DNA from 3 places in the Hydrotalea sp. GW822-HT8A01 genome. Region 2 is predicted to be linked to each of the others. Evidence: riboswitches for the same ligand, from Rfam matches in the RefSeq annotation. Region 2 holds a riboswitch; each other region holds the start of a gene.
What was found. Region 2 has a riboswitch for cobalamin ahead of AC3QLY_RS02595 (TonB-dependent receptor plug domain-containing protein). Riboswitches for the same ligand answer to the same signal wherever they lie in the genome.
Positions count from the first base shown of each region.

Region 1 (10,404 bases), 850 kb from region 2:
AACCCCTTTTGAAGCCATTGCTTTTCAATTTGGATTAACCGAACAGGATGTAATTGCATTGATGTGCAGCGAACTAAAGCGCAGTAGTTTTCATCTTTGGCGCAAACGTTTAAACAACGGCATCAGTAAAAAGCACGTACACAAGCGCAACACCGGTATAAACAGGTTCAAAAGCAAATAACCTGAATAAAATCAGTAAACGATAAGGCGTTTAAGCACCATACATTCCATTGTGTGTGATGAATGTCCTTGCTCCTCAAATATAGCCAATAACTTACCCAATACAATCATATACAAAAAATTGTTAATTTTTTAAATACCGTAAAAATCAGCAGCCCTTCCAATTGTGGCATTCATATTCCCTGCTTTCACTTCCTCCATTAAAGTAGTTGCTAAATGGGCACTCACTTCTACTTTTACACTGCAGGGATTATAGGGTGTATCTTCATGTATAGCACCTCTACTTTTCCATACATGTACATATTGTCTAAAAATATCAGTCTGGCCCCGGATATTTTAACCGCATATATTACATTGTGCATAATAACCGGCCATTGTGCTTTCCAAATATTTTTATCATAAGGCAGGCCTGCAGTTAAATAAACGGTATGGGCACCTTTTACTGCTTCCAAAACTTCAACAGCATGCAACAAATCTGCTTTTTTCCAGGCCACATTCGGAAACTTGGCATTCACCGGCCTATGGCTCACCAATTGAACGGGTTGTTGATGTTGTAATAATTCGCGGGTTAGCACATTGGCAACGGCGCCGCCGGCTCATAGAATGGTATGCATATCTTTTTTTGTTCCCACAAAACTCGTCCGGATGGCCGTACTATTCCGTTAACAAAAGATAAGAAATCGATTGATGTATCATAATACAATTGAATGCATACTTATTTTGCATTGGGCAAACTAAATATCCTGCGTCTTATGCGTGATAAGGAAACGGGTGTAATACCAATATATTTGGCAATATAATGCTGTGGTATTCGCTCCAGTACATCTTTTTCATACTGCAACAAGTCTAAATACCGTTCTTCAGGACTTTTTAAAATGAATAATTTAATCCGATCTTCAAAACATACCAAATAATGTTCAGCCAATAATCGGCCAAACCGTTCCATTTTATATGCCAATAACGGATAATTCAGCAACAACTGCATATTCTTGTAACTGATGGTAATGAGCAAGCTATCTTATCTTCCAAAGCCTGTATATAATACAAGGAAGGTTGTTAGGTTAAATAACTTTTAAAGGAAGTAACAAAATCGCGTTCAAAAATAAAATAGCCGGTAATTTCTTCACCGTCTTTAATATTGTAATAGCGCACAGAGCCTGACACAATAAACCCAAGATTGGTGCACACTTTATGCGGTTCTGAAAAGTAACTTTTCTTTTTAAGTCATTATTGTCCGGCAAAACTTAACTTAAAAATAGCTATAATCCTTTGCTGTAAAGAATTACAGGCTAAAAAATGGTTGTTTCAAAATTGGAGGGAGTACCCCATCTTTTGAAATCGGCTGAAATATGTTTCTGTAAAGGGTTTGAACCATTATTTTACAATTTTTGTCGGACAACAATGATTTTTTAAATATAACTTTTATTTAAAGAAATTGTTGTTTTTCTGGTAATTTTCTGCATTTCGACCAAGTTTTTCACCGACTATTGTGTATAAAAGTCTCTCCTTTGAGCTTCGTCATAAATGCGGGAAAATGAACAATTGCAAATACTACCCATCTGCTGAATATAGTCTAATTTATAGCTTCGGTTATTTCATCCTGTTTTGCACTTTATTCATCAGCACTTACAATACGTCAACGGAATGGTTGCCTTCTGATATAATATTACAACATAAAAATATAAAATTATATAATTCAAAAAAAGAAAAATATCATTTGTAAAATTGACCGGGTGCTAAAAAGGCTGCAAATCAAAAACGAGAAATCCTGCAACAGGTTTAATAAACTTTAAAATAAATTAGGAATTTTCAAATTATTAATCTATCTTGCTATTAACATTCTTTTAACAGATTTACGCACCTTCTTTTTTATACCAACCTTTTCTTTAACTGCTAAATTTGAATTTATGAAAAAGATGCTTGTATTTATATTTTGTTTATCAGTCACTTTTATTAATGGACAAACAAATAAAAAATGGATGTTTAATTCCGGCTTGGATATTGGAGCATGGTGGGGCGGAACAGGAATTTCTTCTTTAAAAGCAACAGATAATCCTGTATTAACGGGTGATTTAAAAACACAAATAGCATATACTGGCGATCTATATATAGAATGGTTACATAGAAAATACAAAAGCTCTGGTCCGGATTTTGGGCTAAAAACAAAATTAGTATGGGATTATTTTACAGCAAATAATGCGCAGTCGGGCAATAGTTTAGAATCTTTCACACTAAACTATATATCTGCTCCGGTATTATTTGAATATTGTATTTCCTTTAAAAATAAAGTTACAAGTGCCCGCTATATAGCACCCTCATCTACTACACAAACCTATATTTACAGTCATTCATATGGAGATAATATTGTAAGCAACACTACGGTCAATCCGGGTGGGTATAGTCCAGGCGGAGTTCCATTTTCTGATGCAATATTTTTGTATGCCGGGCCATCCATTAATTTTCTCGCTAAAGCTTTTCACAATCAAAATGGCAACGAATATGTTTTAAACAATAACCAACTAAATTCATCGTATGTTGGGTTTGTAGGTGGTGTATGTTTATATCTTTTTATGATTAATATAGATATATCATATCAAAGGGGTTTTACAAGTATTTATAATAATTCAAATGTTGTATTAAGTGGATTCTTAGTTAGACTGGGTTTTAACTTATCGAGAAGAAAATTTAATTAGTTGTATACACCTATCCTATATACAGGCAGTTTGCACCTATATTTTTCTATAGGTGAAGCAGGATGTAAAATGACTACATTTACAATTTCAACAATCCTTCCCTTACTGTATCGGCCATAGCGTTACTGTGTCTGTATGCTGCCTTTTCTGTAATACCTATATTGATGGGCATTGTGTTAGTGTGGCCATAAGTTGCATAAAAATAGGCACAGGTATAGCCACAGCACATTAATGCTTTTGATTGATGCATGTTAGTGTACTGCACAAAAAGCGAAAAATTTAAAACAACTCATACAATCATATAAACAAATAGCAGTATCAATTGACTATGATAAATAATATTTAATTATTTAATAAGTTATAATTAGGTAATTACAGTATGCAATTACCTAATTATCAAATTATCAATTTTTAGGTTGATGGACAGATAATCGCAACTCTTTTGCAGCATTTACCATTTCTACCAATGCTTTTTTTGTTTCATCCCAATGCCTTGTTTTCAGACCGCAATCAGGATTTACCCATAGTTTCTCAGCAGGTATAAACGCTTTTGCTTTTTCCATTAATGCTATCATTTCTGCTTTAGAAGGAACCCTTGGCGAATGAATGTCATAAACACCGGGACCAATTTCGTTGGGATATTTAAAATCGGCAAAAGCATCCAGTAATTCCATTTGTGAACGACTGCATTCAATTGTAATCACATCAGCATCCATGTCGGCAATATTTTGAATGATGTCGTTAAATTCAGAATAGCACATATGTGTATGAATTTGTGTTTCATCATGTACACCACTTGCCGATATTCGGAATGCTCCAACAGCCCATTGTAAATATTCCTGCCAATTTTCTTTTCGTAATGGTAACCCTTCACGAATGGCTGGTTCATCTATCTGTATAATTTTTATACCTGCTTTTTCCATATCCATTACTTCATCACGGATGGCAAAAGCAATCTGTTTACAGGTTTCACTGCGTGGTTGATCATTACGAACAAAACTCCATTGCAAAATAGTAACAGGGCCTGTAAGCATTCCTTTAACACATTTTTGGGTTAACGATTGAGCGTAAGAAGTCCACCGCAATGTCATTGGTGCAGGGCGGCTTACATCGCCATAAATAATTGGTGGCTTTACACAACGGCTGCCATAGCTTTGTACCCAGCCGTCTTGGGTAAATGCAAATCCGTTTAATCGTTCACCAAAGTATTCCACCATATCATTGCGTTCAAATTCTCCATGCACCAATACATCAATACCCATTGCTTCCTGCCAACGGATGGCCTCTGATATTTCTTTTGCAACTAAATCATCGTATTGCTCTTGTGTAATTTCGCCTTTTTTAAGCTTAGTCCTCCAACTTCTTACCTCGGCAGTTTGTGGAAATGAACCGATAGTAGTAGTGGGGAACATGGGTAATTGCAAGGCTTTACGTTGCTTAATTTTTCTCAAAGAAAAATCATTGAAGCGCTGTGTATCTTTTTCAGTAATAGCAGCAACACGTTGTTTTACGCTCTGATTGTGAATAAGAGTTGATATTTTCCTACTTTGATGTGCCTCCATATTTTCCTGCAATTTTAAAATTGCATCTGCCTGATGTTCCTTATTTGCCAATTGTTTCAGCGTTACCACTTCGTCAATTTTTTGTTTTGCAAAGGCAAGCCACTGTTTAATTTCAGGTTTTAATGTTTTATTGTTTGTTTCTAATTCCAGATCGCAAGGTGAATGGATTAATGAACAAGAAGGAGCAATCCAAATCCTTTCTACTCCAATTATTTTAACTGCTTTATCAATTAATGCAAGCGACTGCTGAAAATCATTTTTCCAAATGTTTCTGCCATCCACTAAGCCTAATGAAAGATTGGTTTTTGTTTTCACAAAATCAGTTGCTAAGATATCGTCTAACTGTGATGGGCAGCGTACCAAATCAAGATGTATTGTTTGCACAGGAAGGCTTAATACGGTTTGTAGATTTTGCCCATAACATTCAAAATAGCTTGTTAAAATTATATGAAGGCCGGGTAATTTATTCTTTATTTTCTGATATGTTTTTACAATAATTTGTTGTTCTGATTGGCTCAAGTCAAGTGCTAAACAAGGTTCATCAAATTGGATATAGTGGGCATTAGCATCATCTAATTTTTTCAATATTTCCAAATAAACAGGCAACAGTCTTTCGATGAGTTCAAGCCTGTGAAAGCCTTCTCCTTTTTCCTTACCCAAAAGTAAGTAAGATACTGGCCCCAGTAGTACAGGCTTTGCCTGAATACCATTTGCTTTTGCTTCTAAAAATTCATTTAACACTTTATTTGAATATAAAGTAAATTTTTGAGTGGCAGTAAATTCAGGAACAATGTAATGATAGTTGGTATCGAACCACTTAGTCATTTCCATGGCAGTAACATCATAGCCATCTTTTTGGTAACCTCTTGCCATTGCAAAAAGCAAATCAATGTCTGGCAATTGTTTCGTTTCCATCAATGAATGATACCTTTCCGGAATTGCTCCAACCATTAAGCTGATATCCAATACATGGTCGTAAAAAGAAAAGTCATTGCAAGGTATCAGGTCAATACCTAATTCTTTTTGTAATTGCCAGTTTTGCTGGCGAATGGTTTTACCTGTTTGCAGTAATTGCTGTACAGGAATTTTGCCCGACCAATATTGCTCGGAAGCTTTTTTGAGTTCACGTTGGCTGCCTATCCTCGGGTAGCCTAAGTTGTGTGTTTGCATTTTTTGATGCTTTTAAAATGATGAAATCAGTTTAAAGCTCTTTTGCTAAACCTCATAATGTTTTGTAGAAGAAGTGAAAGAAATGGTATGCACACAATGAATCCTGCAAGAGTCAATAATCCTGCAAAATAATGGGCACATCAATTCTGACTGTCTGCTTCATTCCACGAAAGCATTGTCAACACGGTAAAGGCAGGTCTCCTGACTTGTAACATTTTTACCGTCCTTCCCATCTCGCTCAAGGCAAAACAGTGGATACACAAGGGTAAAAATTTAACGTTACTTACAGTTGCGGGACAGTTTGTGATTTGCACACAATTCCCTATTAATTTACGTTAAGTAAAACCTTTTCCGTTTGATGAAGAAATGTAGTAAAGAACTATTTGAATACAAATATATTATAACTTTCTATTAAAATTTCATCTCTGCAATTTTACCCTAAATCAAATCAAGCCATACATGTGTTATCGATTAGCCTTTCTTTTGTTTTTTTTGTCAACTTTAGTATTATTGTTCCTACTATTGTGACTATATAACACAAAACTTTTATTTAGGGTTTTATCCTTTTAACAGCAATTGAATATAACATTCATTCCGAAATCAATACCTTTAAAAATGAATGGTTGGTAATATTAACGGTTATCACGATAGCAAACCATTATTTATTATTTATGTCTGAAGCATTTCAGCTTACCTGCACCATTATTCTGCTTTTACAACGTTTAAGCTGGCAGTTGTTGTTGGTGCTATTATTTGTTTATAAACACCATCCCACAGGCTTATACGCTTTTGTAAAGAGGTAATAATTGCCTGTTCTGCTTCTTTCCAACGTTGTTCATCAGTACCACATAAGTTTGTTGTCATTTGCAGGGCAAGCTGGCTATGGTGGTTGCCGTCAACTTCAATGTGCCTTTCCAGATAATATTTGAAAATTGAGATACTTTGTGGAAAGTTTTTATGTATATCATTAACCATTGAAACAAACATCCCCGGAATTAAATCTTCGCGCCCAAATGTAAAGATGGCTGATTGCAAATAATCTTTTTGGCTGTTAATGATTTCAAATGTAAAGTCAACAAATTCACGTGCTGCTGATGGCACCTCAGCTGCTGCAAATGCAGTAACCATATTACCGGTATTTTTTAACACGCGGATAAATGTTTCCATTGGCTTAGTATCGGCGCCACATTGCTGCATGGCATCCAAATAAAGTTCAAAATGACTTTTTCTATGGCCAAAACTATCCATATCAGACTCTTCCCCCACTACTATTTCATTGATAAGGTATCTTGTATCAGCAGCACCTTTGGGAAACCAGGGGATGACAGTACAGGTTAAATTATTTTGTAATGTTTTTAATAATGACATGAAGTCCCAAACAGCAAAAACATGATACTGCATAAAAACCTTCAGGTCATCCGTATTCCTAATGGCTGCATATACTTTATGCTGCATGATTTGTTGTCTGTAAGGCTCTATTGCCTTTTTTATATGCGCTATTGATTCGTTCATCTTTTAAATGTATTAATTTTATTAATTATTTAAATTAAGTATGCATTGTTTTTTTTGAAGCATGCAAAGTAATGAACAAATCATCTGCACAAAAATTTAATTAAGAGTAGGTAGATAAGAAAAAGCTATCGATCAATTGATACGCCCATGCTGCAATAAAGATGATAGTAAACTTAAGTTGATTGTTGGTTCCTATGAGGCCAACAGCACACAAATAATTATGTTAGGCAAAATTTCTTTCATTTATTTTGATGAATCTACAATTAATGATAGACAAATTCAAAAATGACATCACTATTTTTTATCAAATAATTTTTCTGCATTTTTCTGCGAGTTCAGCGGGAAAAAAATCTTCCGCAGATAGCGCTGATGGATCAATCATTTACATTTTAATCCAACTCCCTGCCTTTTGCGCCTATACTTTGCGGGCTTTGCGTGAAAAAATAAACCACAACGGTAACAGAGGATTACACAGAAAATTTTTTACTTATTTTTAAAATCAACCTATTCTGTAGTTCATCTGCGGATTCATCGGAAAAATCATCTCCCGCAGATAAAGCTAATTTACGCTGATGAGAGTTGGTTCATTGTCATTTCTATGCATTGCTGAATGCATTTATTTTATTCTTTGAAAAAAATGCCGATATCCGTCCGATACCGGATGATCATCACAAATCAATTGATTATTTTGAATAGAAAAAGCTGTTCCATTTGGCCCAAACCATAGCTTGCCGGATGTAAAATTGAGGAGATGTACAATTTTTTATAAGTACTGTCATAAGTAATAAAAAATTGATCATTTGATTGTATGGTGCCATTTTCGGAAAGCGTATAAGTAGAGACTTGTTGAAAAGTTAATATAACATGGGTATCCGAAGCTGTAATTGTTTGTACAGCAATACCGCCAATGGAATACTTCCATTGCCATTGCCCTATTATATTGTTATTGGTTCCAACCGCTTTTTTGCAAAAATTGCTCATGCATACCATTATAATGCATGCTAATAAAACTTTTTTTGCATAACCATCGTTTTATACATGATCATTTTAAACAGTAATTCGTTGCATATAATGGGTACAAATTGATGAACAGTTATAAAATTTATTGTATACTTTACAACCCTGTTGCTCTTTCCAACATTTCAGGATACCGATCACCCAAAATTTTTATTTGTGCAGAAGCCTCTTCTATTGCATTCAATTCTGCTGCTGTAAACGCAATAGCAGCTGCACCATTGTTTTCTGTAAGACGATGCAATTTTGTTGTTCCCGGAATGGGTACAATCCAAGGCTTTTGGGCAAGTACCCATGCCAGTGCAATTTGTGCAGGCGTAGCATTTTTTTGTTGTGCAAATTTTTCGATTACATCCAGCAACGCTGCATTTGCTTTACGAGCTTCTTCCGTAAATCTTGGAAGATGATTACGAAAATCGCCTGCTTCAAATTTTGTATTTGCGTCTATCTTCCCGGTAAGAAATCCTTTTCCAAGCGGACTAAACGAAACCAACCCAATTCCCAATGCTTCAATGGTTGGAATAATTTCTTTTTCATGTTGTCTTGTCCATAGTGAATATTCACTTTGTAATGCACTTACAGTTTGCACAGCATGTGCACGGCGAATGGTATGGGCACCTGCTTCAGATAAACCAAAATATTTAACCTTGCCTTCTTTAATTAAATCCTTCACAGTTCCGGCAACATCTTCAATCGGCACTTTGGGATCAACACGATGCTGATATAATAAATCAATCACATCAACCTTTAATCTTTTGAGAGAACCTTCAACCGCTTTTTTTATTTGTTCCGGTTTACTGTTTACACCCGCCATTTTACCATTCTGAATATTGAAACCAAATTTTGTTGCAATGATAACTTTGCCCTTGTAAGGTTCAAGCGCTTCACCAACCAGTTCCTCATTACTATAAGGCCCATATACTTCAGCAGTATCAAAAAAATTAACACCTTGCTCTACTGCTTTGCGAATAAGATGAATGGCATCTGCTTTTTGCGGAAATGGATAATAGGAAAAGCTCATTCCCATACAACCCAAACCAATTGCAGAAACTTCAAGTCCTTCATTTCCTAATTTTCTTTTTTGCATCATTCAATTTTAATGTTTATGCAAAGGTCTTCGTATTTTTTTGCATGAATGGTATATAGATTACGGATCGCTGTACCAATATTACTGATGATGCAATACACACTCAATAACAGAAGCATAAATCAGTAATTTTACATTTGATGAAACAATAGTGTTATGGATAAACTACGCCGATTTGATACAATTAGCGATTACAATGCTTTCAACAATACTGAAACACTCCACCCGCTGGTTAGTGTGATTGATTTTTCAAAGGCAGCACCAAGACAAGGTTCCAGAATGTATTTTGGCTTTTATACTATCTTGCTAAAAGATATAAAATGCGGTGATTTGCATTATGGGCGGCATACTTACGATTACCAGGAAGGCACCCTGGTATTCATTGCACCGGGACAAGTTGCCGGGATCGATAGCAATGCTGAAACATACCAGCCCAAAGGCTTTGGACTTGCATTTCATCCTGATTTAATTCATGGCATTTCGCTTGGCCGACATATTCAAGACTATTCTTTCTTCGGCTATCAATCGAATGAAGCATTACATTTATCAGAACGAGAAAGGAAAATTGTATTGGATTGTTTTTCAAAAATTGAATATGAATTAGAACATGCCATTGACAAACACAGTAAAAGATTGATTGTGTCGAATATTGAACTGTTTTTGAACTACTGTACCCGTTTTTACGACAGGCAATTTATTACCCGTGACAATGTACATAAAGGCATTTTAGAAAGGTTTGAAAAAGTATTGAACGCATATTTTCAATCTGATAAGCCACAAACCATTGGTTTGCCTTCAGTAGCTTATTGTGCCGGCGAGGTACATTTATCAGCAAACTATTTTGGCGATTTGATAAAGAAAGAAACAGGCCAAACAGCACAGGAATATATACAATCAAAAGTAATTGATGTGGCAAAAGAAAGAATATTTGACCATAGTAAATCAATCAGTCAAATTGCCTATGATTTAGGCTTTAAGTATCCCCAGCATTTTAACCGTTTGTTTAAACAACGGGTTGGGCAATCCCCAAACGAATACAGAATGCTGAACTAAGTATCCCCCCCATTAGTTATTCAAAAATTATTGGTAATAGTTAAAACTTAATCTGACAGTTATTAAATTTGATAACATGACGCCGTAGATGCCAGCCGAAGTGAAGTACTATTTGTGAATGGCAAAAAAGCAA
Region 1 is NZ_CM179506.1:1,437,851-1,448,254, reverse strand. It holds gene AC3QLY_RS06375 (TIGR03643 family protein) at 1-181, shown strand, start outside; gene AC3QLY_RS06370 (Rossmann-fold NAD(P)-binding domain-containing protein) at 417-755, opposite strand; gene AC3QLY_RS06365 (cyclic nucleotide-binding domain-containing protein) at 896-1,165, opposite strand; gene AC3QLY_RS06360 (hypothetical protein) at 2,088-2,873, shown strand; gene AC3QLY_RS06355 (hypothetical protein) at 2,953-3,138, opposite strand; gene metE (5-methyltetrahydropteroyltriglutamate--homocysteine S-methyltransferase) at 3,278-5,605, opposite strand; cobalamin riboswitch at 5,780-5,970, opposite strand; gene AC3QLY_RS06345 (DUF3050 domain-containing protein) at 6,308-7,117, opposite strand; gene AC3QLY_RS06340 (hypothetical protein) at 7,793-8,098, opposite strand; gene AC3QLY_RS06335 (aldo/keto reductase) at 8,232-9,221, opposite strand; gene AC3QLY_RS06330 (helix-turn-helix domain-containing protein) at 9,375-10,271, shown strand.
Region 1: it holds a riboswitch for cobalamin, as region 2 does, so the genes downstream of both, metE (5-methyltetrahydropteroyltriglutamate--homocysteine S-methyltransferase) here and AC3QLY_RS02595 (TonB-dependent receptor plug domain-containing protein) in region 2, are expected to answer to the same signal.

Region 2 (10,404 bases):
TTCTGATTACACCACCGTGGGTAATGATGGCCAAAGGATAGTTTGGGTTGGATGTAATATGCTGAAAACATTTTGATATTCTTTCATGGAACTGTATATAGCTTTCACCATTTGGGAAGGGGCAATTTACAAAATCGAACATCCAGGTATTGAGTTCTTCCTTTGGAATATCATCCCAAAATTTCATTTCCCATTGGCCACAGTTTATTTCCATTAATTCAGGTATGTATTGAGTGGGCACATCCGGAAACAATTTTTTAGCCAATAATTTGCAACGTTGTAAGGGGCTGCTGTATACCTTAAAACTAAGTGGTGGAATAAATTTTGCAAGGGTTGCTGCTTCTTCAGCAAAAGTATGGGATAGTTCAATGTCAGTTTGACCATAACAGGTTCCTTTTGGTATAGAAGGTGTGGTATGACGTATTAAATAAATGATCATTTTATATATTTAATGCAGGTGGTTAACTATGATCAAAACAGCAATATAGAAAACAACTTCAGTAGCCTGCTGGGTGGCGCCCAAACAATCGCCTGTATAACCGCCTATCCATTTTTTAAAATATGTGTCAGCCCGCCATGTTACCCATAACATGGGCACTAATGTAACAAGCCAAATGCCGGGAAGAAAACAAAATGGAATTAAGGCTCCTGCAATAGCAATTGCTATTTCAATAACGGTTAATTTTCTATTAGCCAATGGTTTTGATTTACTGGTATCTGTATCCTGTACATAACTACTTGTTTGCATGATAACAATGGCCATAAACCTGCTGGCAGCATGTGCGCATGGAAAAAGCAGTAAAAAGTATTTGCTATGAATTTGAGGACTAATTTCAACCAATAGCAAATACTTCAATGCCAATACTCCTGTTAAGCCGGTTACTCCAAAAGTACCCAGCCTGCTGTCTTTCATAATTTGTAAAATTTTTTCTTTTGTCCAGCCTCCGCCAAATGCATCACAGCAATCTGCAAAGCCGTCTTCATGAAAAGCACCTGTAGTTAAAATACCTGTTAACATAGAAAAAGCAATGGCAAGATGTGCAGACAGCAGCAGGCTGAAAACATAATATGCAGTTGCAGTAATGCAACCAACCAAGAGACCCACCCAGGTAAAATAGCGAGCCGACTGTTGCAGTAAATTTTGGTTGTGGTTAATATTTTTTGGAACCGGTAATCGGGTAAAAAACATTAATGCAGTAAAAAAAAATTGTATTTGCTTCTTCATGTATACAAATAAAAAATTTAATTTAGTTGGAAGGTCCGTTGATTTGAAAGGAATCGGTATCATTCATTTCATTCAGCATAGCAATAGCCGACTGGATTAAGGGAAGGGCTAATGCTGCACCGGTTCCCTCACCTAAACGTAATTCTAATTGCAACAATGGTTGTAATTGCAGATAGGCTAACATTTGCTGATGACCTTTTTCGTTGCTAAGATGTGATGCTATGCAATAATCTGTAACATTTGGCTGTAATTTTTTTGCTACAAGCAATGCTGCTGTTGTAATAAATCCATCAGCAATAATCACCATTTTTTCCGCAGCCGCCTGCAAGTAAGCGCCTGTTAACATGGCAATTTCAAATCCTCCAATTAGTTGTAAAAGTTGTAAAGGGTCGATATTGTTATGATGGAGGTGGTATTGATGAGCCACTTTTTCCAATACTTTCAATTTTTTTTGATATTGGTCATTATTTGTGCCAGTGCCTCTTCCCACACATGCTGCTAAAGGAATATTTAATAAGCCATGCATAATAAGTGCTGCCGATGAACTATTGCCAATGCCCATTTCGCCAAGGGCAATTGTATTGCATTGCTGTTGTTTTAGTTGGAGAATATACTCCCTCCCTTTTTGTAAACAGGTTACCAACTCGTCTTTGGTCATTGCAGGTACTTCCAAATAATTTTTAGTACCCATATTTATTTTGCTCACTGTAAAATTGGGATATGCTAAATCCTCATTTTTCCAAACGCAATTGATACCTGCATCAACAATGGTAAGTTTTAAGTTGTTTTGCCTGCAAAAAACATTAATGGCTGCACCACCTTGTAAAAAGTTGCGAACCATTTGTTGTGTAACTACCTGCGGATATGGATTTACCAGTCCGGTTGCAGCAATACCATGATCAGCCGCAAAAATAATCATGTTCGGATTTTTTATTTCCGGAGCAGTTGTTTCCAGTATACATCCAACTTTAACTGCAATGGACTCTAATATACCCAATGCACCTACGGGTTTGGTTTTGCCATTTGTTTTTTTGATGAGTGCTTCTTTGAGCAAAGTATTGTTTGTTCCGGCAATTTTACTGAATTGAAAGTTTGCAGCATTACTTGCAGTAGGATATAACTGTTTAATTTCTTTTACTTCCGAATTTTTTGATTTGGACTTCCAGCCATCTTTTTGCAGCATGGGTTGTTGTCCATAATCGGTTGCCGGTTTCCCAATACAAAAATATCCCAATGGGTATTCATGCGCCGGTATATTCAGTAAATTTTTAAATGCCGTAAAATTTAGAATAGATACCCAACCGAGTGAAAATCCATCTTCAGTTAATGATAACCATAGGTTTTGTAAAGCACAAACACTGCTCCATTGCAGGGTATCGGCAGTGCCTGAAATGCCAATGGTAAATTTTTCCAGTACACTATAATCAGTTGCAATAATTAATCCAACGGGCGATTCTTTAATTGCTTCCAGTTTTAATTTTTTGTACTGTTGTAACAGAGCAGTGTTGTGTAAAAGTTCTGCTTCAACTTTTTGGTTTTCGCTTTGAAATAGTTCGTGAATAGCATTCTTGATATGCTGCTCTAATAGCAAATAGTATTTGGTGGCTTCACTTAATCCAACAGATGGAGCCATGTGTGCTGCCCGCAGTGCTTTTTCTAATACCATATCCGGAACAACATCATTGGTAAAATGCCGGGTATCTCTTCTTTTATTGAATACATCAAATAGTTCCATGGTTAGCAGGAATTAAATCGCAGAACCAAAAGCCCATCTGGTTTTGTTGATGATTTTGTGATGAACAGGGGTTACTTGCATTGTTAGGTGCGTTGTAGGTACGCAATACTTTTTCGCCAATGGTAAACGGGATGGGTTGCCTAAAAATAGGGCCATTGAAAACGAAGCTGTGGAATTCACCGTTTTCGCCACATGGGTCAACATTTGCGGGAAGGTCTTTCAGAAAATCATGATCAATGATTCTGCCTGCAAAACTTTCATCTAACAGTTCTGCCTTTGTGCAAACGATAATAGATTGAAAGCCGAGATCAATAAACTCATGCACCAATTCAATAGTGTTGCGTTTCCATAAAGGGAAATGTGCCTGAAAGCCGGCTGCTGCTAATTTTTCTTCCCTGTAGTTGCGCAGATCTTCTAAAAATATATCGCCAAAAATGGAGTGGGTATACCCTTGTGCTTTGAATTGTTGCATGGTATTGGTGAGCAGTCTGTTATAGGTATCCATATCAGGTTGTTCTGGCAGTAATAATTTTACTAACGGTATGCCAATGGCGGCAGCCTGTTGTTCTAACAATATACTTCTAACACCGTGCATAGACACCCGATTATAAGTTTGATTTACAGAGGTAAGTAATGCGCCAACCTGCCATTCAGTATTTTGAAAAACTTTATAAAGTGCCAATGCACTGTCTTTGCCGCCACTCCAGTTAAAAACAGATAGATGTGCCATTATTGATTTGTTTCTTTTATGATTACAGGAATACCACTCACCATAAAAATCACTTTATCGGCCAGTGAGGCCACGAATTGGTTAGCCCAGCCTTGTAAATCCGTGAATTTTCTGCCAATGGCCGTTTCTGCATGAACACCCATTCCAATCTCATTGCTTACAATGATAAAAGTACCCGGCATTTGATGGATGGCTATTATTTCTTTTTTAAATTCTATTAGTGCTGTATCAATATTGTTTTGGTTTTTGATAAAAAAATTGGTAAGCCATAGCGTAATGCAATCTATTACTGCAACTGTTTCCTGAATAGGCAGTTTGCTCACTTCAAATTCTTCTTCATAACTCATCCATTCTTTTCCTCTGTTATTTTTATGGTGTTGAATTCTTTCGGTGAAATCATCTCCCCAGTCCTTAGCCGTGGCAACATAAACCGGGCTGTTGCTCATATTTAATGCCAGATTTTGCGCATAATTACTTTTGCCACTCCTGGCTCCACCGGTTATTAAAATAATCATGGTAAAAAATATTTTTCTTTAAATAAAATATATTTGTTTTTTAGTGCCAATAAACATGCTTTGCAAAGGCAATCGCTGTAACGGTTTTCAATGAAAGATCTTTCCGCATCTGTTAATGTAATTTCAGTGCAGTGGCAATGGGTTATATCGCCCACTTTACATTCAAAAGGTTGCTGGCAGCGGGCGCATAATTTTTCTTCATGGTGTGGCATAAGCAAAGGTTTGGGGATAAAGCTGAAGATATTTATGTTGCAATGATGCAGGAATCTGAAATAATTGGGGATGAAATAATGCTGCCAGCAAGGCAATACCGTTAACAAGTGTTCCGGCACTGGGTTGGGTAAACAAATCAAAATCGGCCAGATAAACTTGCCGGTTTTGTACTGCTTTTAAACCATTCCATTCCGGAAATTGAGTTAAAAGATGTATTTCTTCTTTTGCACGATGAATGGAAAAGCCACAGGGTGCAATGATGATAATTTCCGGATTGTAACGTACAATTTTGCTCCAGGGGGTAACAATGGAATCGCCACCGGGATGGCTGAGCATGTCTATGCCACCGGCCATGGCTATCTGGTAAGGAATCCAATGTCCGCAATTATAAATGGGTTGTATCCATTCCAACAATGCCACGGTTTTAAGCGGCATTTGGTGCTGACGAAGTTTATCTAAAATATGGTTTGTGGTTTGTTGCAGTTGTGCCAGGTACTGATATGCTTTTTCTTCTTTACCTATGGCAGTAGCAATAGTGATGGCAGTTTGATACACATCCTGCAGTGTTTGCGGTGTTAAGGCAATTAACTGTGGTTGCTTCTTCAATCGGGCAATGGCAGCGGCAGTGCAGGCCGTATCAATCTGACATACTTCACAAACATCCTGTGTAAAAATAATATCGGGGTCTATTTGTTGGAGTAAATCTTCATCCACATAATACAAGCTTTTTCCCGATGCTTTCGCAGCAGAAAAAATAGTATCAATTTCAGTGCTGCTTAAATGGTTGTCTTCTAAAACACAGCGAACCACTTTGGGTTTTTGAGAAAGGGCAGGTTCAGGACATTCGAAGGTAATACCATAGAGCATATGGTCGAGGCCCATATCATATATCATTTGTGTGGCGGCCGGCAAAAAGGAAACAATTTTTAGCATAGTATGGGTTTAAGAAAAAACAGGGCTACTGCAGCAAGCCCTGTACGTTTATTATTTTGAAACCGCATGCACTGATAAGGCCGGATATTTTTTTTGCAGCCATTCAAAACTGCCGTAAAAAATGGCGCCGTATACAATATTGGCTACCAGCATATTCCTTAAAAAGGGTAAAGCCTGAACATAACATTGAACAAACCCATCCCAATTGCGCTGTAAGCGTTGGCCGTTTCTGATATCTAATCCACCAAACCACCAAACGGGTAAGTCTGTAATAATCCAGTGTGCCAGTGCAGCCGCAAATGCCGCGGTGATTACCGTACTCATTTTTACATGCTTAATCAATGTGCCTATTAAAACAATTACTGCAAATGCAAGATAAGTGTATATCCATCCTTTGTACAGCAACCCGTTACCGTAACCTGCATAAATGGTATGCATCATTATCACATCACTAAAAAAAAGAGCACCTAAAGGAAATGCATATTTTTTCCAGGGCTGATTGAAATAAGTACCACCAAATAGCCCCATGGCACCAATGGGCGTAAAATTGGCCAAAGGCGATAGGGTACTGCCTGCATTCCAAATACGCAAAGCAGCGGCTAATAAAATAAACAACAATACAATTGCTGTTGCCGGATTGAATTTTTGAATAGACATAACGATTGTTTTAATTTAAAAGTTAAAATAAGCCCCTGTCATCATATTAAAGCGTTTGCTGTTATAGCCTACAATATCAAAATATTGTTGGTCGGTAATATTGTTGAGCGAAGTAAACAGGCGAATTTGTTTGTTAACCCGGTAGCTGATAAAACAGTCAACAGTATAATAAGCGGGCTGTAAATCAGGTCCAATATCATAAGGCCCTTTTAAACGAGTACCTACGTATTTAAAGGCCGGTGCAATGGTAAAGCCTTTTACGGGCGAAAGGGTAAGTACACTGTTCATCACAAAATTAGGACGTCGGAACAGGTTGTTTACACTAACACCATTTTGAATGCCATGCCCGTCAATATAGGTAAGATTATTACTCCAGGTGCCAATTGTACCAATTTGTGTATTGCTTTCTACTTCAAAGCCATAGTCGTGTTGTTGGTCGCGATTGATGTAGTAGCTGTTGTAATTGGCATCGGTATAAAAAATAATCAGGTTTTTGGTATCTCTTTTAAATGCAGCAAGGCGCAGGCTCATTTTTTTATCTGTGCTTTGGGTTTGGAGTCCAATTTCATAAGTAGTACTGCTTTCAGGTTTTAAATTTTTGTTGCCATAAGCGCTATACAATTGATACAACGAAGGAATATTATAGCCTGATGAAATGTTAATAAATAACTTGGTATTTTCATCAATTACAAATGAGGGATTAAGGGTATAAGTTGCATTGTTACCATAAATGGAATGGTGGTTAACGCGGCCACCGGCTTCAAAATTAAACCCATGAATATTCAGCAACAGCAAAGAGGCATACGCCGAAAGCTGGTTAACATTGGCGCTGTCTTTTCCCAGTTCAGAGGTGTAGGGTCCGTAAGGTCCGGTACTGAAATAGCTTTGGCTGGTGTTTTGATGTTGGTACTGAATACCCGAAACCAGGCGAATATGTTTTTGGAAACGGATACTGCCAAAGGTTTCTAACGTAGTGGTATTGCCGTTATATTGCTGGTTCGAATAATTGTAATAAGGGCTCGAAACATAAGTGCTGTCGTTTACATAATGGCGGTTGGTCTGCTGGTAACTTCCCTGTAAAGTCCAGTTTACTTTTTTGTGTTGAAAATCTAATGCCAGTCCACCCAAATTATTTTTATTGTTAAGGGTATAATCTTTTTCATCGGTAAAAGCACCGGCAGGTAAATCGGTTTGGTAATGGCTAAAATTGCCAAACGCTTTTGCTGTTAATGAAGGTGAAAAATGGTAACGGGTTTCAGCCATTACGCTGCTTTGCTCAAAACCATCTTTTTTAAAGTTCTGCTTACCCGTACTATCATAAGCAGCAGGGAAACCGGCGCTTTTAATGTAGTTGTACTGCACCAAATAATCCCATTTTTTAAGCGAGCCGCTAATGCCGGCACCACTATTGAAAGTGTTATAAGTGCCATAAGATGCGTTGGCATTCAGGGCCATTTTCTTTTTGGCTTCTTTTTTTAGAAAAATTTGAATAACACCTGCAACGGCATTGCTGCCCCATAAAGTACTTTGTCCGCCTTTCAGAATTTCAATACGTTCTACCTGGTCTAAAGGAATATTATTCAGGTCGAATGAATTGTTGATTTGTGAGGGGTCGTACACCGGCACTCCGTCAATCACAATTAACATATTGCCTCCAGAAGCACCACGGAAGTACAAATCTAAATTAGTACCCAATGCATTGTTGCTGCCATTAATAAAAAAACCTGCCTGTGTATTCAACAATGCAGCTAAACTGCTGCCTGCATGGTTTTGAATGGTTTTTTGATCAATTACGGTTACAATTTTACCCGTTTCTGATTCTTTAATAGGTGTTTTAGAAGCGGTTACTACCACCTCGTTTAACTGGCGGGTGGCCATAGAGTCTTGTTGTGCAAAAGCTGCATAGCCCAAAGCTATGGATGTAAGAAGGAGCGTTAATTTTTTGCTCATTGTTGATTGTTTTTAAAATGAAACAATGAGCTTTCAGGAAAACAAAAAAACGGAGAAATATAATTGACTGCTGCAGACAGTCTTTTACATTCCATGCTTTTCACCCGAAAGCCGTGAATGACAAACTCATTTTTCAATGAGGCTGTATCTGGCAGGTCTTCTGGCTTGGGGCTTTAGCACCTTCCCATTCCGTTTTAGGAACAGTGGTTGTTATCGCTTTCTCTTTTACTGAGGCCCTTACAGCTACGGGGATAGCACCGGAATTACACCGGTTTCCCTTTTAATCCTTCTATCACAATGCATACCGTTGAAAGAATGGCTTGCAATGCAATAAAAAGAACCAAATACAAGGCAAAAATAGTAATTGCTTTGAATTGTACATTTTTTATTTAATTTCATTTTTTTCACCGAATGATTCACCATGGGAAAAGGAAGATTGGAAGCTTTTAGCGATGGCGTAATAGCCATAATTATTACCATAATGGTGTTAGAGTTTAAAGTGCCACATACTGCTACATTTAGTGCATTACAAGCAATATGGCCGGTATTGCTAAGTTATATTTTGAGTTTTATTTATATTGGAATTTACTGGAGTAACCACCACCATTTATTTAATGCAAAGTGTTGCGCTTGTAAACGGCAAAATATTATTGAAAATTTGTATTTGTTTTTTTGGTTGTCATTGGTACCATTTGTGTCGGGATGGATGGGAAAATCATTTTGAAAGTTTACCGGTGGTATTGTATGGCTTTGTGTTATTAATGAATGCCATTGCTTACTTTATTTTGGTTCGTACGTTAATTGCATTGCATGGAAAAGAGGCTGCTTTAGCTGCAGTCATAAACAATGATGTTAAGGGAAAAGTTTCAGTTTATATTTATATTATTGCCATTGCAGTTGGATTTTGGAATGCCTGGGTGGCTTTGTTTTTATATGGGGTAGTAGCTGTTATTTGGATTGTGCCGGACAGGCGTATTGAAAAAAGAATCATCTCAACTTCTAAACCAATATATTGAGCTGTTTTTTGAACAGATATGTGCCATTGCTTATTGCCGGAAAATGATGCTTTATGTTCAATTCATGGGTCGGTTTTTAGGGTGGTATCTATCCTGCTATTTATGCATGGATAGAAAGTGGCCTATAGAATGAACAGCTTTTTCTGTGTTTCATTGATTTCTTTACTATATTGAGTGCCATACTTTAGCAACATGCAGGGAAAACAACAACTGAATTTGTTTAGCTTTACCATGATTGTAGTAGGGCTGGTAATTGGAATGGGTATTTTCAGAACCGCCGCTACTTCTGCCAAGGATGCCATTACGCCATCTGTTTATTTTACTGCATGGATATTGGGTGGATTGATAGCTTTTTGTGGTGCTTTAACATATGCGGAAATAGGTAGCCGTTACCCGGTTACCGGCGGGTATTATAAAATATTTTCAGTAGCCTATCATCCTAGTATTGCGTTTGCCATTAACTGTATCATTTTAATCAGCAATGCTGCATCACTAAGTGGCGTTGCATTAATAGGAAGTGGTTATATTACAAAATTGTTTCCCGGTCATCAGTGGACGGATATTGATAAAGCCATTATCAGTGCCGGGGCTATTTTAGTGTTTTATGGTATTAATTTAATGGGTTTGCGTATGAGTGCAAAGGCTCAAAATATTTTAATGCTAATTAAAATAGGAATGATAGTGGTACTCATTGCGGCCTTGTTTTTTCCATATCATCAGGCAGTAGCAACAGCAAGTGTTATGGCTGATAGCACTCCACATATGAGCTGGATTCAAAGTTTAGGGATTAGTCTCATAGCTGTATCGTTTACTTATGGAGGCTATCAGCAAACCATCAATTTTGGTAATGAAATCAACAAGCCGGCCCAAAATATGCCCCGTGGTATTTTTATGGGCATTACCATCATTATTGTATTGTACTTATTGGTAAACCTGAGTTATTATCGGGTTATCGGTTTTCATCAGATGAAAAATGAAACAGAAATTGCTTATGTGTTAATTCAAAATGTATTTGGTATTCGAGGTGCTGAAATTTTTTCATTCTTTTTGTTTGTGGGTGTTCTTTCTTATGTAAATGCCTTATTGCTTAGCAATCCAAGAGTCATGTATGCAATGAGTGATGAAGGTTCATTGCCTAAAGCATTTGCTGTTCAAAATAATAAAAATCAGGTGTTAACTGTTTCTTTAACGGTATTTGCTGCAATGTGTATTGTAATTTTATTCTTTGCCCAAACCTTTGAAAGAATTTTAAATTTCACTATTTTTTTAGATTCGTTTGGTATGGTGGGTTCCAGTGCTACCATTTTTATTTTAAGAAGAAAAACAAAACACTTAGATGGCACCGGAATATATAAAATGAAATTATATCCATTACTGCCGCTTATTTTTATTGCTGCCTATGTGTTTGTTTGTATCAGCATTATTATTCA
Region 2 is NZ_CM179506.1:588,681-599,084, reverse strand. It holds gene cobC (alpha-ribazole phosphatase) at 1-439, opposite strand, end outside; gene AC3QLY_RS02630 (adenosylcobinamide-GDP ribazoletransferase) at 449-1,225, opposite strand; gene cobT (nicotinate-nucleotide--dimethylbenzimidazole phosphoribosyltransferase) at 1,248-2,960, opposite strand; gene AC3QLY_RS02620 (Dph6-related ATP pyrophosphatase) at 2,947-3,690, opposite strand; gene cobU (bifunctional adenosylcobinamide kinase/adenosylcobinamide-phosphate guanylyltransferase) at 3,690-4,205, opposite strand; gene AC3QLY_RS02610 (cysteine-rich CWC family protein) at 4,202-4,417, opposite strand; gene AC3QLY_RS02605 (ABC transporter substrate-binding protein) at 4,404-5,351, opposite strand; gene AC3QLY_RS02600 (DUF6580 family putative transport protein) at 5,403-6,008, opposite strand; gene AC3QLY_RS02595 (TonB-dependent receptor plug domain-containing protein) at 6,024-7,958, opposite strand; cobalamin riboswitch at 8,092-8,282, opposite strand; gene AC3QLY_RS02590 (TMEM175 family protein) at 8,380-8,682, shown strand; gene AC3QLY_RS02585 (hypothetical protein) at 8,651-8,974, shown strand; gene AC3QLY_RS02580 (APC family permease) at 9,167-10,404, shown strand, end outside.

Region 3 (10,404 bases), 800 kb from region 2:
TTAATTTGAACGGTTGTTGTTTTTATAGTAGTAAATGGTATTAAAATTTGTTGTGTGATAGCTTTTTTGCCTTTTCCTGTTGTATGTTCCAATAAAATATCCTGTTCTGCCACGGCCAGCAAAACACCTTGTTTAATGGTGTCGTCGGTAAATACTACTTCAACATTTCTGCCAATATTTTTAACATATTGCCTGTGTAGTTTTAGCGGCTCACCAACGCCGGGTGAAGAAACTTCCAAACTAAATTCGCCCTCCGGAAAAATACCCGCTTCTGTGATTAATTGATACAGTTTTCTATTAAAGTACACGCATTTTTCAATGGGCAATCCTTCATCGCCATCTAAAAACACCTTTATATTTTGTGTGGGTTTTACTTTAACCGCTACGCAAAAAAATGAAGGCTCGGTTTCCAGCATGCTATTTACAATGCCGGTAATTTGTTCTATGTGTGTTTGTGTTGACATACCTATAAAGCAGAAGGGAACGCTTCCGTTCCCTTCTATCGTTCTTTTTTCCGTTGCAAATGTAATGGATAAAATGATTACGCTCCAAATTAGAAATAGGAACTTATTATAAATGGTTAAAAAATGGCCGGAGGGTTGTAATTAAACCCTGTTATTGTATTTTTGCCACTATGTTAAAAATTATTATTTGGAGTTGTGTATTGTATCTGATTTACAAGTTTGTATTTGATTTGGTGGTGCCAATTGGCAAAGCTACTTCTGAAATGAAACAGAAGATTAATGCCATGCAACAAGCGCAACAGCAGGCTGCTGAATCGCAAAATAATTTTAATGCCACATCTAAAGCTGCATCTTCTAAAACAAAACCGGCAGATGAAGAGTATATTGATTTTGAAGAAATGAAATAAAGCCGGATATATTAAAGGAATGCGCTTCTGCTTTCTGATACATTGTGTTATTTAAATACTTCATCCTTTCATCAAACTATTTATGAAACAAAATATACTTGCCATTTTTTTATTATGTCTCACTGTTTGTGCTGAAAATAGTAATGCACAATCTGAACTACCAAAAGCAGATGCCAATCAAAAATGGTGGAAAGAAGCCATTGTGTATCAAATTTATCCCAGAAGTTTTAAAGATAGCAACGGCGATGGCGTAGGCGATTTAAAAGGCATTATCTCTGAATTAGATTATATTAAAAGTTTAGGTGTTGATGTGGTTTGGTTAAACCCCATTTACCAATCGCCCAATTTTGATAATGGCTATGATGTAAGCGATTACCGCAAAATTTTGCCTGAATTTGGGACGATGGCCGATTTTGATTCTTTGTTAAATGGAATGCACCGCAGAGGTATTAAATTGGTAATGGATTTGGTGGTGAACCACAGTAGCAACGAACACGAATGGTTTCAGAAAAGCCGGAGTTCAAGAAATAACCCCTATCGCAACTATTATCATTGGTGGAATGCTGAAAATGGGAAACCACCTTATCGTTATAGTTTGTTCGATATTAATCATGATGCCTGGAAGTATGATACACTCACCAATGCCTATTACCTGCATTATTTTTCAGATAAACAACCCGATTTAAATTGGGAAAATCCTAAAGTTAGAAATGAAGTGTACAATATTATGCGCTTTTGGGCTGATAAAGGCATTGACGGATTTAGGTTAGATGCTTTTCAATTTGTGGCAAAAGATACCACCTTCCCCATGTTCCCGAAAGGGTTTGAAAAAGATTTTACACGTTATTATGCCATGCAGGGTAATATACACAGCTATTTACAACAAATGAACCAGCAAATTTTTAGTAAATACGATGTAATGAGTGTAGCAGAAGGTGCCGGTAATACGTTTGAAGATGCACATAATTTGGTAGATAGTAACCGGCATGAACTGAATATTGCTTATGCTTTTAATGGGGTAGACCTTGCGAAGCCTAACGGATACAGCTTGTTGCAATTTAAATCGATTTTTTCGCAATGGGATAGTGCTTTTGAACACAGTGGGTGGCTGGCTGTTTTTTTGGCCAATCATGATCAGGCCAGAATGGTGAGCAGATTTGGAAATGATCTACCACAGTTTAGAACCCATTCCTCACAAATGCTCTCTACTTTTTTACTTACCATGCGGGGCACTCCTTTTTATTATAATGGGGATGAATTGGGCATGACCAATCCCAAATTTTCATCCATTCATGATTATCGGGATCAGGTAATATTAGATGAATACAAGCATACACAAATGACGGGCGGCAATGTGCAAGCACTGCTGAAAAATCTTTCTTTTGGAGCAAGGGATAATGGCAGAACCCCCTTTCAATGGGATAGTTCCAGAAATGCAGGTTTTACAACCGGAATGTCCTGGATTGGCATCAATGCGAATTATAAAACAGTGAACGTTGCTGTTGAAGAAAATGACCCGAATAGTTGTCTGCATTATTTTAGAAAATTAGTACAACTGCGTAAAAACAACCCAACCCTGGTTTATGGCAAATACACATTGCTGGATAAAGCCAATCCACAGGTATATGCATACCTTAGAGAAGATGCTGCCGGTAAATTTTTGATACTATTGAATTTTTCTGCTAAAGATGCGGTATTTAGTAGTCCTACATTATCTGCTAAAGCAAAAGTGGTATTGGCCAATTATGTAAAAACACCTATAACTATCACATTAAAAAATAAAATGCCCTTACGCCCTTATGAAGCCATGGTGATTCGATTATAGAACAGTTATAACGGTATATCTAACACCGTTAGTGGTGCTTTCAGGTGTATGGTTTGTAATCCTAACGAATGGGCTGTTTGTATGTTAGGTAACGTATCATCAATAAATAAAGTTTCTTCCGGGGCTAAATTTTGTTCCTGTAAAATAAGTTGAAATCCATCTGCATCCGGCTTGCGCATTTTTATTTTGTGAGAATAATAGGCTTTTTTGAAATAGCGGTTAAAATTGTCTTTGCCGGTATCACGTTTAAACATTTCCATGAAACAATCGTAATGAATTTGATTGGTGTTGGAATACAGAAAAACATCGTATTTATTTTGTATCAAATTGAGCCATTCAATTCTTTCGGGTGGAAAGTTAATTAACATAGCATTCCAGGCATGGGCAATGGCTTTGTTTGTTGCCAGGATACCTGTTTGTTTTCTGAAAGCATCATAAAAATCATGTGTTGCAATGGTGCCGGTTTCTAAAGCTGCAAAAAGGCTATTGGAGTGGGTTTGTGAAAAGAAACTGTAGAATTGTGTGGCACCTAGTTGTTGAAATGCCTCATTTGTTTTTTGAAAATCGAGGTTTATGAAAACACCACCTAAATCGAAAATAATATTTTTAACTAACTTCATACTACAATATTAAATCAAATTATGTTGATACAATACAGTAGTCAATAGCTGAAGTAATGGTTTAAAAATATTGATTAAGCTGCTTTTTCAATAGCCATAAAATTTACCAACCTGCCTGATTGGTTGAATATGGGGAAGCCTTCAATATGGCAGGTATATATACTGCCGTTTTTACGATAATTTACTAATGAGGTTTGGAAAGGTTGCAAGGCATCAATAGCCATTTTAATGGCTTTACGTGTATCAAGAGAAGTGGCCGGCCCCTGAAATAGCGTTGGGCGTTGGCCTATTACTTCATGGGGCCAATAACCATTCATGGTATGTAAGTTTTCAGTGGCGTGAATGATGTTTAATTGGGTATCGGTAACTATAATGGTTTTATCTTCCCAAATTAAGGCTTCCTGAAAAGCAGCACGCACTTCTTTCCATTCGTTCCGGTACATAATATTTTGTAGTGCTTCCAAATCTTTTTTTAATTGCTTGCGCCGTTCTATTCCTTCTAATACAATATCCCAGCAAAGCAAAGGATGTGGCGTTGGGTTGTTCTCCATGAATTTATTTTTCTGATGTTTAGTAAAATTCATTGTTATTCTTCGCCTAAGTATATTCTGTTATCCTTTCAGTCTAAAAAAGCCTTTAATCATTGAACAAACTTCAATATTTTAATTGATATAAAAAAACAGTTATATAATTTATAACGGTTTTTTAAAAAGTATCCATTTGCTGATTTTATGAGCCGCAACTAATACATCCTTCCTGCATGGTGCAAACAGCGCCTTCTGTTATGGTGGCTGTTACATCGGTTTCGGCTGCAGCTTCTGCCACTGGTATTACCGGTTGTGCAGTAATTTCTGCCTGTTTCTCTACAGTAAACTGAACAGCCTGTGTGGCTGCCTGTGACCGCAGATAATACATGCCTGTTTTAAGGCCTTTTTTCCATGCATAAAAATGCATAGAAGTAAGTTTGGATGAGTTGGGAGCATCTACAAACAAATTCAATGATTGCGATTGGCAGATAAATGCACCTCTGTCGGCAGCCATATCAATAATATTTCTTTGTTTAATTTCCCAAACTGTTTTGTACAATTCTTTAATATCTGCGGGTATTTCTGCTATGTTTTGAATAGAACCATTGGCCGCAATAATCTTCGTTTTCATGGTGTTATTCCACAAACCCAATTGAATTAAATCTTTCAGTAAATGTTTGTTTACTATGATGTATTCACCGCTTAATACCCTTCTGGTATAAATATTAGAAGTGTAGGGTTCAAAACATTCATTATTGCCGAGTATTTGCGAGGTAGAGGCTGTGGGCATGGGTGCAACCAGTAATGAATTGCGAACGCCATATTGTTTTACTTCCTGCCTCAGTGCTTCCCAGTTCCAACGGTTAGAAGGGGTTGCATCCCACATATCGAACTGGAAAATACCTTTTGATAAGGGTGAGCCGGCAAATGTTTCATAAGCACCTTCCTGAATGGCCAGGTCTTTACTGGCTGTCATGGCAGCAAAATAAATAGTTTCAAAAATTTCTTTATTTAACATTTTAGCTAAGTCACTTTCAAAAGGCAGGCGTAATAAAATAAACACATCTGCCAACCCCTGTACACCTAAACCAATGGGGCGGTGTTTTAGGTTTGAATTTCTGGCTTCTTCTACCGGATAATAATTATGATCAATGATGCGGTTTAAATTAATGGTAGCGGTATAAGTAACCTCATATAATTTTTCGTGATTAAAACTGCCGTTTTCTACAAAGCGTGGCAATGCCAGCGAAGCCAGATTACATACCGCCACTTCTTCAGGCGACGTGTACTCCATAATTTCAGTACATAGGTTACTGCTTTTAATGGTGCCTAAGTTTTGTTGATTGCTTTTGCGGTTGGCAGCATCTTTATACAACATATAAGGTGTGCCGGTTTCTATTTGCGATTCCATTATTTTAAACCAAAGCTCTTGTGCTTTAATGGTTTTGCGGGCCCTGCCTTCTGCTTCATACTGTGTGTACAATTTTTCAAAAGCTTCGCCCCAGCAGTCGCTTAAGCCGGGTGCTTCATTAGGGCAAAATAAACTCCATTCTTCGTTGGCTTCTACTCGTTTCATAAACAAATCGGGAATCCATAGTGCATAAAATAAATCTCTTGCCCGCAATTCTTCTTTGCCGTGATTTTTTTTCAGGTCTAAAAATTCAAATACATCGGCATGCCAGGGTTCTAAATACACTGCAAAGGCGCCTTTTCTTTTACCGCCTCCTTGGTCTACATATCGTGCTGTATCATTAAATACCCGCAGCATAGGCACAATGCCATTGCTGGTGCCATTGGTGCCGCCAATATAACTGCCCGTAGCACGTATATTATGAATGGCTAATCCAATACCACCCGCACTTTGCGATATTTTTGCGGTTTGTTTTAATGTATCATAAATGCCATCAATACTATCTTCTTTCATGGTTAACAAAAAGCAGGAGCTCATTTGTGGTTTGGGTGTGCCTGCATTAAACAGGGTAGGTGTAGCATGGGTAAACCAGCGCTCACTCATTAAATGATAGGTTTTAATGGCGCTTTCTACATCTTTTTTATGAATACCAATGGCTACCCGCATATACATGTGTTGCGGCCGTTCTACAATTTTGCCATTGATTTTAAGCAGGTATGATTTTTCTAATGTTTTAAATCCAAAATAATCAAAGGCAAAATCGCGGTCATAAATAATGGTACTGTCTAATAATTCTGCGTTGGTTTCAATTACTTCCATTACATCATCTGCTATTAATGGCATTTTTTTTCCGGAATGTGTATCAGTGTAATTGTATAAAAGCCGCATGGTTGCAGAAAAACTTTTGATGGTGTTTTTGTGTAGATTGCTTACGGCAATACGTGAAGCCAGAATAGCATAGTCGGGGTGCGTAATGGTGAGCGATGCGGCGGTTTCGGCAGCTAAATTATCTAATTCTGCAGTGTGTACGCCATCGTAAATACCCTCAATGGTTTTTTTGGCTACATCAATCACATTCACCATTGGGCTAAGGCTGTAGGATAATTTTTGTATTCGTGCGGTTACTTTATCAAATTTTACGGTTTCTTTTCTTCCGTCTCTTTTTATTACGTGCATGGTCAAACTATTTTAATTGAAATTATTTTATTGGGATATTGAATTACTTTAAAAATCCTCATCCAATGAAAAAGATTGTGATACATTGTTGGTACTCATTACACCGGCTTTTTGATAGTCGCCCACTCTTTTTTCAAAGAAATTGGTTTTGCCTTGTAGCGAAATCATTTCCATAAAGTCGAATGGATTGGTGGCATTGTACACCTTTGGGTAGCCCAGTTCAACCAACCAGCGGTCGGCCACAAATTCAATGTATTGTTGCATTAATTTGGCATTCATACCAATTAAATCTACCGGTAGTGCTTCCGTAATAAATTCTTTTTCAATGGTCACTGCATCAGTAATAATGCTTTTTACCTGTGCTTCCGATAATTTGTTTTGCAGCATTTTATACAACAGGCATGCAAATTCGCAGTGCAAACCTTCATCACGTGAAATCAATTCGTTACTGAAAGTTAATCCGGGCATCAAACCTCGTTTCTTGAGCCAGAAAATAGAGCAGAAGCTGCCACTGAAAAAAATGCCTTCTACGGCTGCAAACGCAACCAGTCTTTCTGCAAAATTGCCATTGGTTATCCAGCGCAAAGCCCATTCTGCTTTTTTCTTTACGGCAGGCACAGTATCTATGGCATGAAATAATCTGTTTTTTTCTTCGGGATTTTTAATGTAAGTATCTATTAACAACGCATAGGTTTCTGAGTGAATGTTTTCCATCATAATCTGAAAGCCATAAAAACAGCGTGCTTCCGGCAGTTGAACTTCGCTCATAAAATTAACCGCTAAATTTTCATTGACAATTCCATCGCTGGCTGCAAAAAAGGCGAGGATATGTGAAATAAAATGGCGTTCGCCGTTATTCAGGTTTTCCCAATCTTTTAAATCTGAGCTCAAATCAATCTCTTCTGCGGTCCAGAAACTGGCTTCATGTTGTTTGTATTTTTCCCAAATAGCCGGATAGTTAATGGGCAGAATTACAAAGCGATCTTTGTTTTCTTTCAATAAAATTTCATCACTGCTCATAGTATTACAATTTTTTTGTTTTATGAATATTCGGTGCTGAAGTGGTTGTTATATAAACCGGAATAAGTGGTTGCCGGCCTATACTGAACTAACCTGCTTTTCGCCCGAAAGCATTGCTATGTGTTGGTTTAAGGCAGGTCTTCTGACTTCCCATGATTTGGCTACCTTCCCATTTCTTTTGAAACAGTGGTGTGTTTTGCCAAAACATTTGAAAATGGGTAACAGCTACGGGGATAGTTCAGGACTTACACCTGATTCCCTATTCATTCCATGTGAAGGAAACCCTAAACCGAGCAGCAAAATAGTTAAGCTTGGGTTTAAATGGCAAAATTGTTATTAACCCCATGTTGAAAACATATTTCTCTTCAAACAAAAAAAACTGCACTAATCTTTTTTGTTCAATCCACCTCATACAAAGGAATGATTTTTTTTAACGAATACAATTTGTGGAAGGCCTGTGAAAAATTTTTGGATTCAATACTTTGGAGATATTGGGTTTTCAGATAAAATATATCGAAAAATAATGGAATTAGGATGGGATTTTAATTTGAAGTGAAGCTGCCGCCGGTTTTAGTTCATCCTCAGAAAGTGTGTTGGTTTCTATGTTAATGAGTAATCTATCGTTTGCTAAAAAAATTAATTCGTATTTATTGTTGTTTTTTTGATATGTTTCCATGTCTTTTTGCCCCATAAAATCAATTGATTTGGTGTAGCCGTCTTCTGATTCGGATTGAATATTCATTTTTGTAAGATGATTCAGCGAATAAATACCTGCTCCGGCATCGCCTGCACAATCAAATAGCGTTAATTTAATTTTTTGGCTGCCATCTTCGTTTTTATAAGTAGCATCTGCGGTTGAAAAGCCCATCATGTGGGTTGCCTCAAAACTGCTTCTTTTTAAGTTGAGCAATTGTTCGGGTAATAAAGCATTGTGCTGACTGGTAGTTAGTGGAGGTAGTTTTTTAATTCATTTACTTTTTGCCCCATTGCCTTTTACCGGCGGCATCTGAAAGGCCGGCCATTCAGGTCAACATCAACTTTTGTTGTATCGTCATCGCTGGTAATGGGGGTTTTGTGTTTGTTTTGCAGGCAGTTGAAAATGCAATCAATACAATTACAAGCAGCAATATTCTTTTCATAAAAAAGTTGATGTTCCATGCATCAAAATTGGTGCATTGCATAGCCTATTCATCCACGCAGTAATAAATTACAACTTCTGGGCTACTAATCGCAACACATCGGCACTGCCTGAATGAAATTTTCCTTCTGAAAGGATTACTTCTTTTTGGCCACAACTGATAATATGTAATAATTGAAAATCGGCACAGAGTGTGGGTGCATCGTATAATAAATTAGGATCGGTTGGTCCTCCACTTTTATGATGTATTTGTTCTTTGCTGAAAGATTCTACCACTAAGTAACCACCGGGTTTTATGGAGGCTACTACATTGGCGTGAAACTTTTTTCGGAGGGGTTCGGGTAAATGCACATAAATGAGTGCTACCGCATCATATTGTTTTTCCGGAACATAATCATTGATATCTTTTACTTCATAATGAATAGTGACACCCAATGATGCTGCACGTTGCAGTGCTTTTTCTTTTGCTACTGCACTGTAATCAAATGTATCAACGGTACACCCTTGCTGTGCAGCATAAATGGCATTGCGCCCTTCGCCTTCGGCGGGTAATAATATTGTGCCCGGTTTGTTGTTATCAATAAATGTTTTGAAAAACTGGTTTGGTTCTAATCCATACACTGAGTCATTTTCTGCATACCGTTGGTCCCAAAAATTTGTCATCATTTTATTCTTTTTTCAATATCACCCATTAACAATAAAAATAGCGGGCACAATTATTACAATATAACCCGGGTTCTCACTTTTCTTTATTTTTCTTCACTTGCAATAGGCAGTAATTCTTCTTCAATTACCTGTTTAAATACTTTTTTGGGTAAAGCACCGGGCTGCATCATGGGTTGACCTTCTGCCGGTATGAATAAAAAAGTAGGTATGCTTTGAATGCCAAATACGCCAGCCAGTTCCTGTTCTTTTTCGGTATCTACTTTATAAACAATCAGTTTTCCTTCATATTCATTCGATAATTCCTCTAAAACAGGAGCTACCATTTTGCAAGGCCCGCACCAGTCTGCATAAAAATCAATAATAGCAGGCAAGTTGCCTTTGTATTTCCATTCCTGTTCTTTGGTATAATCAAAAACAAAGTCTTTGAATTCCTGGGTGGTTAAATGTTTCGTTGCCATTGTAAAATTTTTAGCGAAGTTACAACATCAGTTTTTGTTGTTTGGTGATGTTTATCACATAATGGGTTGTATAACCGGGCAAAAAGAGGAACCATTATTTGCTGTTTGTTTAAAAAAAGGAATTTTTTTTGGGTGATATATGTCACAGTACAGGCTTTTTGCTGATGATAGTTTTGCATCAAATTTTTAACACGATGCTAAGAATGAAAAGAAAGTATGCAGTCAGTGCCTTCATTGGCGTATGTTTAATGTTGTTCAATCATCTGGTATCAGCGCAGGATAGTACGCAGGTTTTAACCTTGGCCGATGCTATTACAAGGGCATCTTCCAATAACAAATCAGTACAACTGGCAGGGGTTGACGAACAAATTGCTCAAAGCAATTATAAACAAACCGATGCCATATTTTTACCACAGGTTGGAGTTTCTTATACAGCTATGAGTACCAATAATCCCTTGAATGCATTTGGATTTAAACTGCAGCAAAAATCCATTACACAGGCTGATTTCAATCCTGATTTATTGAATCATCCTTCTGGTACACCAGATTTTTCCACCCAATTATCTGTACAGCAACCGCTATTAAATTTGGATATGTTGTATATGCGGAAAGGTGCAGCTAAACAATCTGAATTGTATCAGTTTAAAACAAAGCGTACAAAAGAATATGTTACCTATGAAGTACAGAAAGCT
Region 3 is NZ_CM179506.1:1,389,527-1,399,930, forward strand. It holds gene AC3QLY_RS06115 (LSm family protein) at 1-464, opposite strand, end outside; gene AC3QLY_RS06120 (hypothetical protein) at 635-871, shown strand; gene AC3QLY_RS06125 (glycoside hydrolase family 13 protein) at 954-2,696, shown strand; gene AC3QLY_RS06130 (HAD family hydrolase) at 2,702-3,316, opposite strand; gene AC3QLY_RS06135 (PAS domain-containing protein) at 3,391-3,867, opposite strand; gene AC3QLY_RS06140 (ribonucleoside-diphosphate reductase subunit alpha) at 4,046-6,430, opposite strand; gene AC3QLY_RS06145 (ribonucleoside-diphosphate reductase small subunit) at 6,479-7,450, opposite strand; cobalamin riboswitch at 7,566-7,752, opposite strand; gene AC3QLY_RS06150 (hypothetical protein) at 7,980-8,321, opposite strand; gene AC3QLY_RS06155 (hypothetical protein) at 8,444-8,608, opposite strand; gene AC3QLY_RS06160 (class I SAM-dependent methyltransferase) at 8,658-9,254, opposite strand; gene trxA (thioredoxin) at 9,338-9,712, opposite strand; gene AC3QLY_RS06170 (TolC family protein) at 9,916-10,404, shown strand, end outside.
Region 3: it holds a riboswitch for cobalamin, as region 2 does, so the genes downstream of both, AC3QLY_RS06145 (ribonucleoside-diphosphate reductase small subunit) here and AC3QLY_RS02595 (TonB-dependent receptor plug domain-containing protein) in region 2, are expected to answer to the same signal.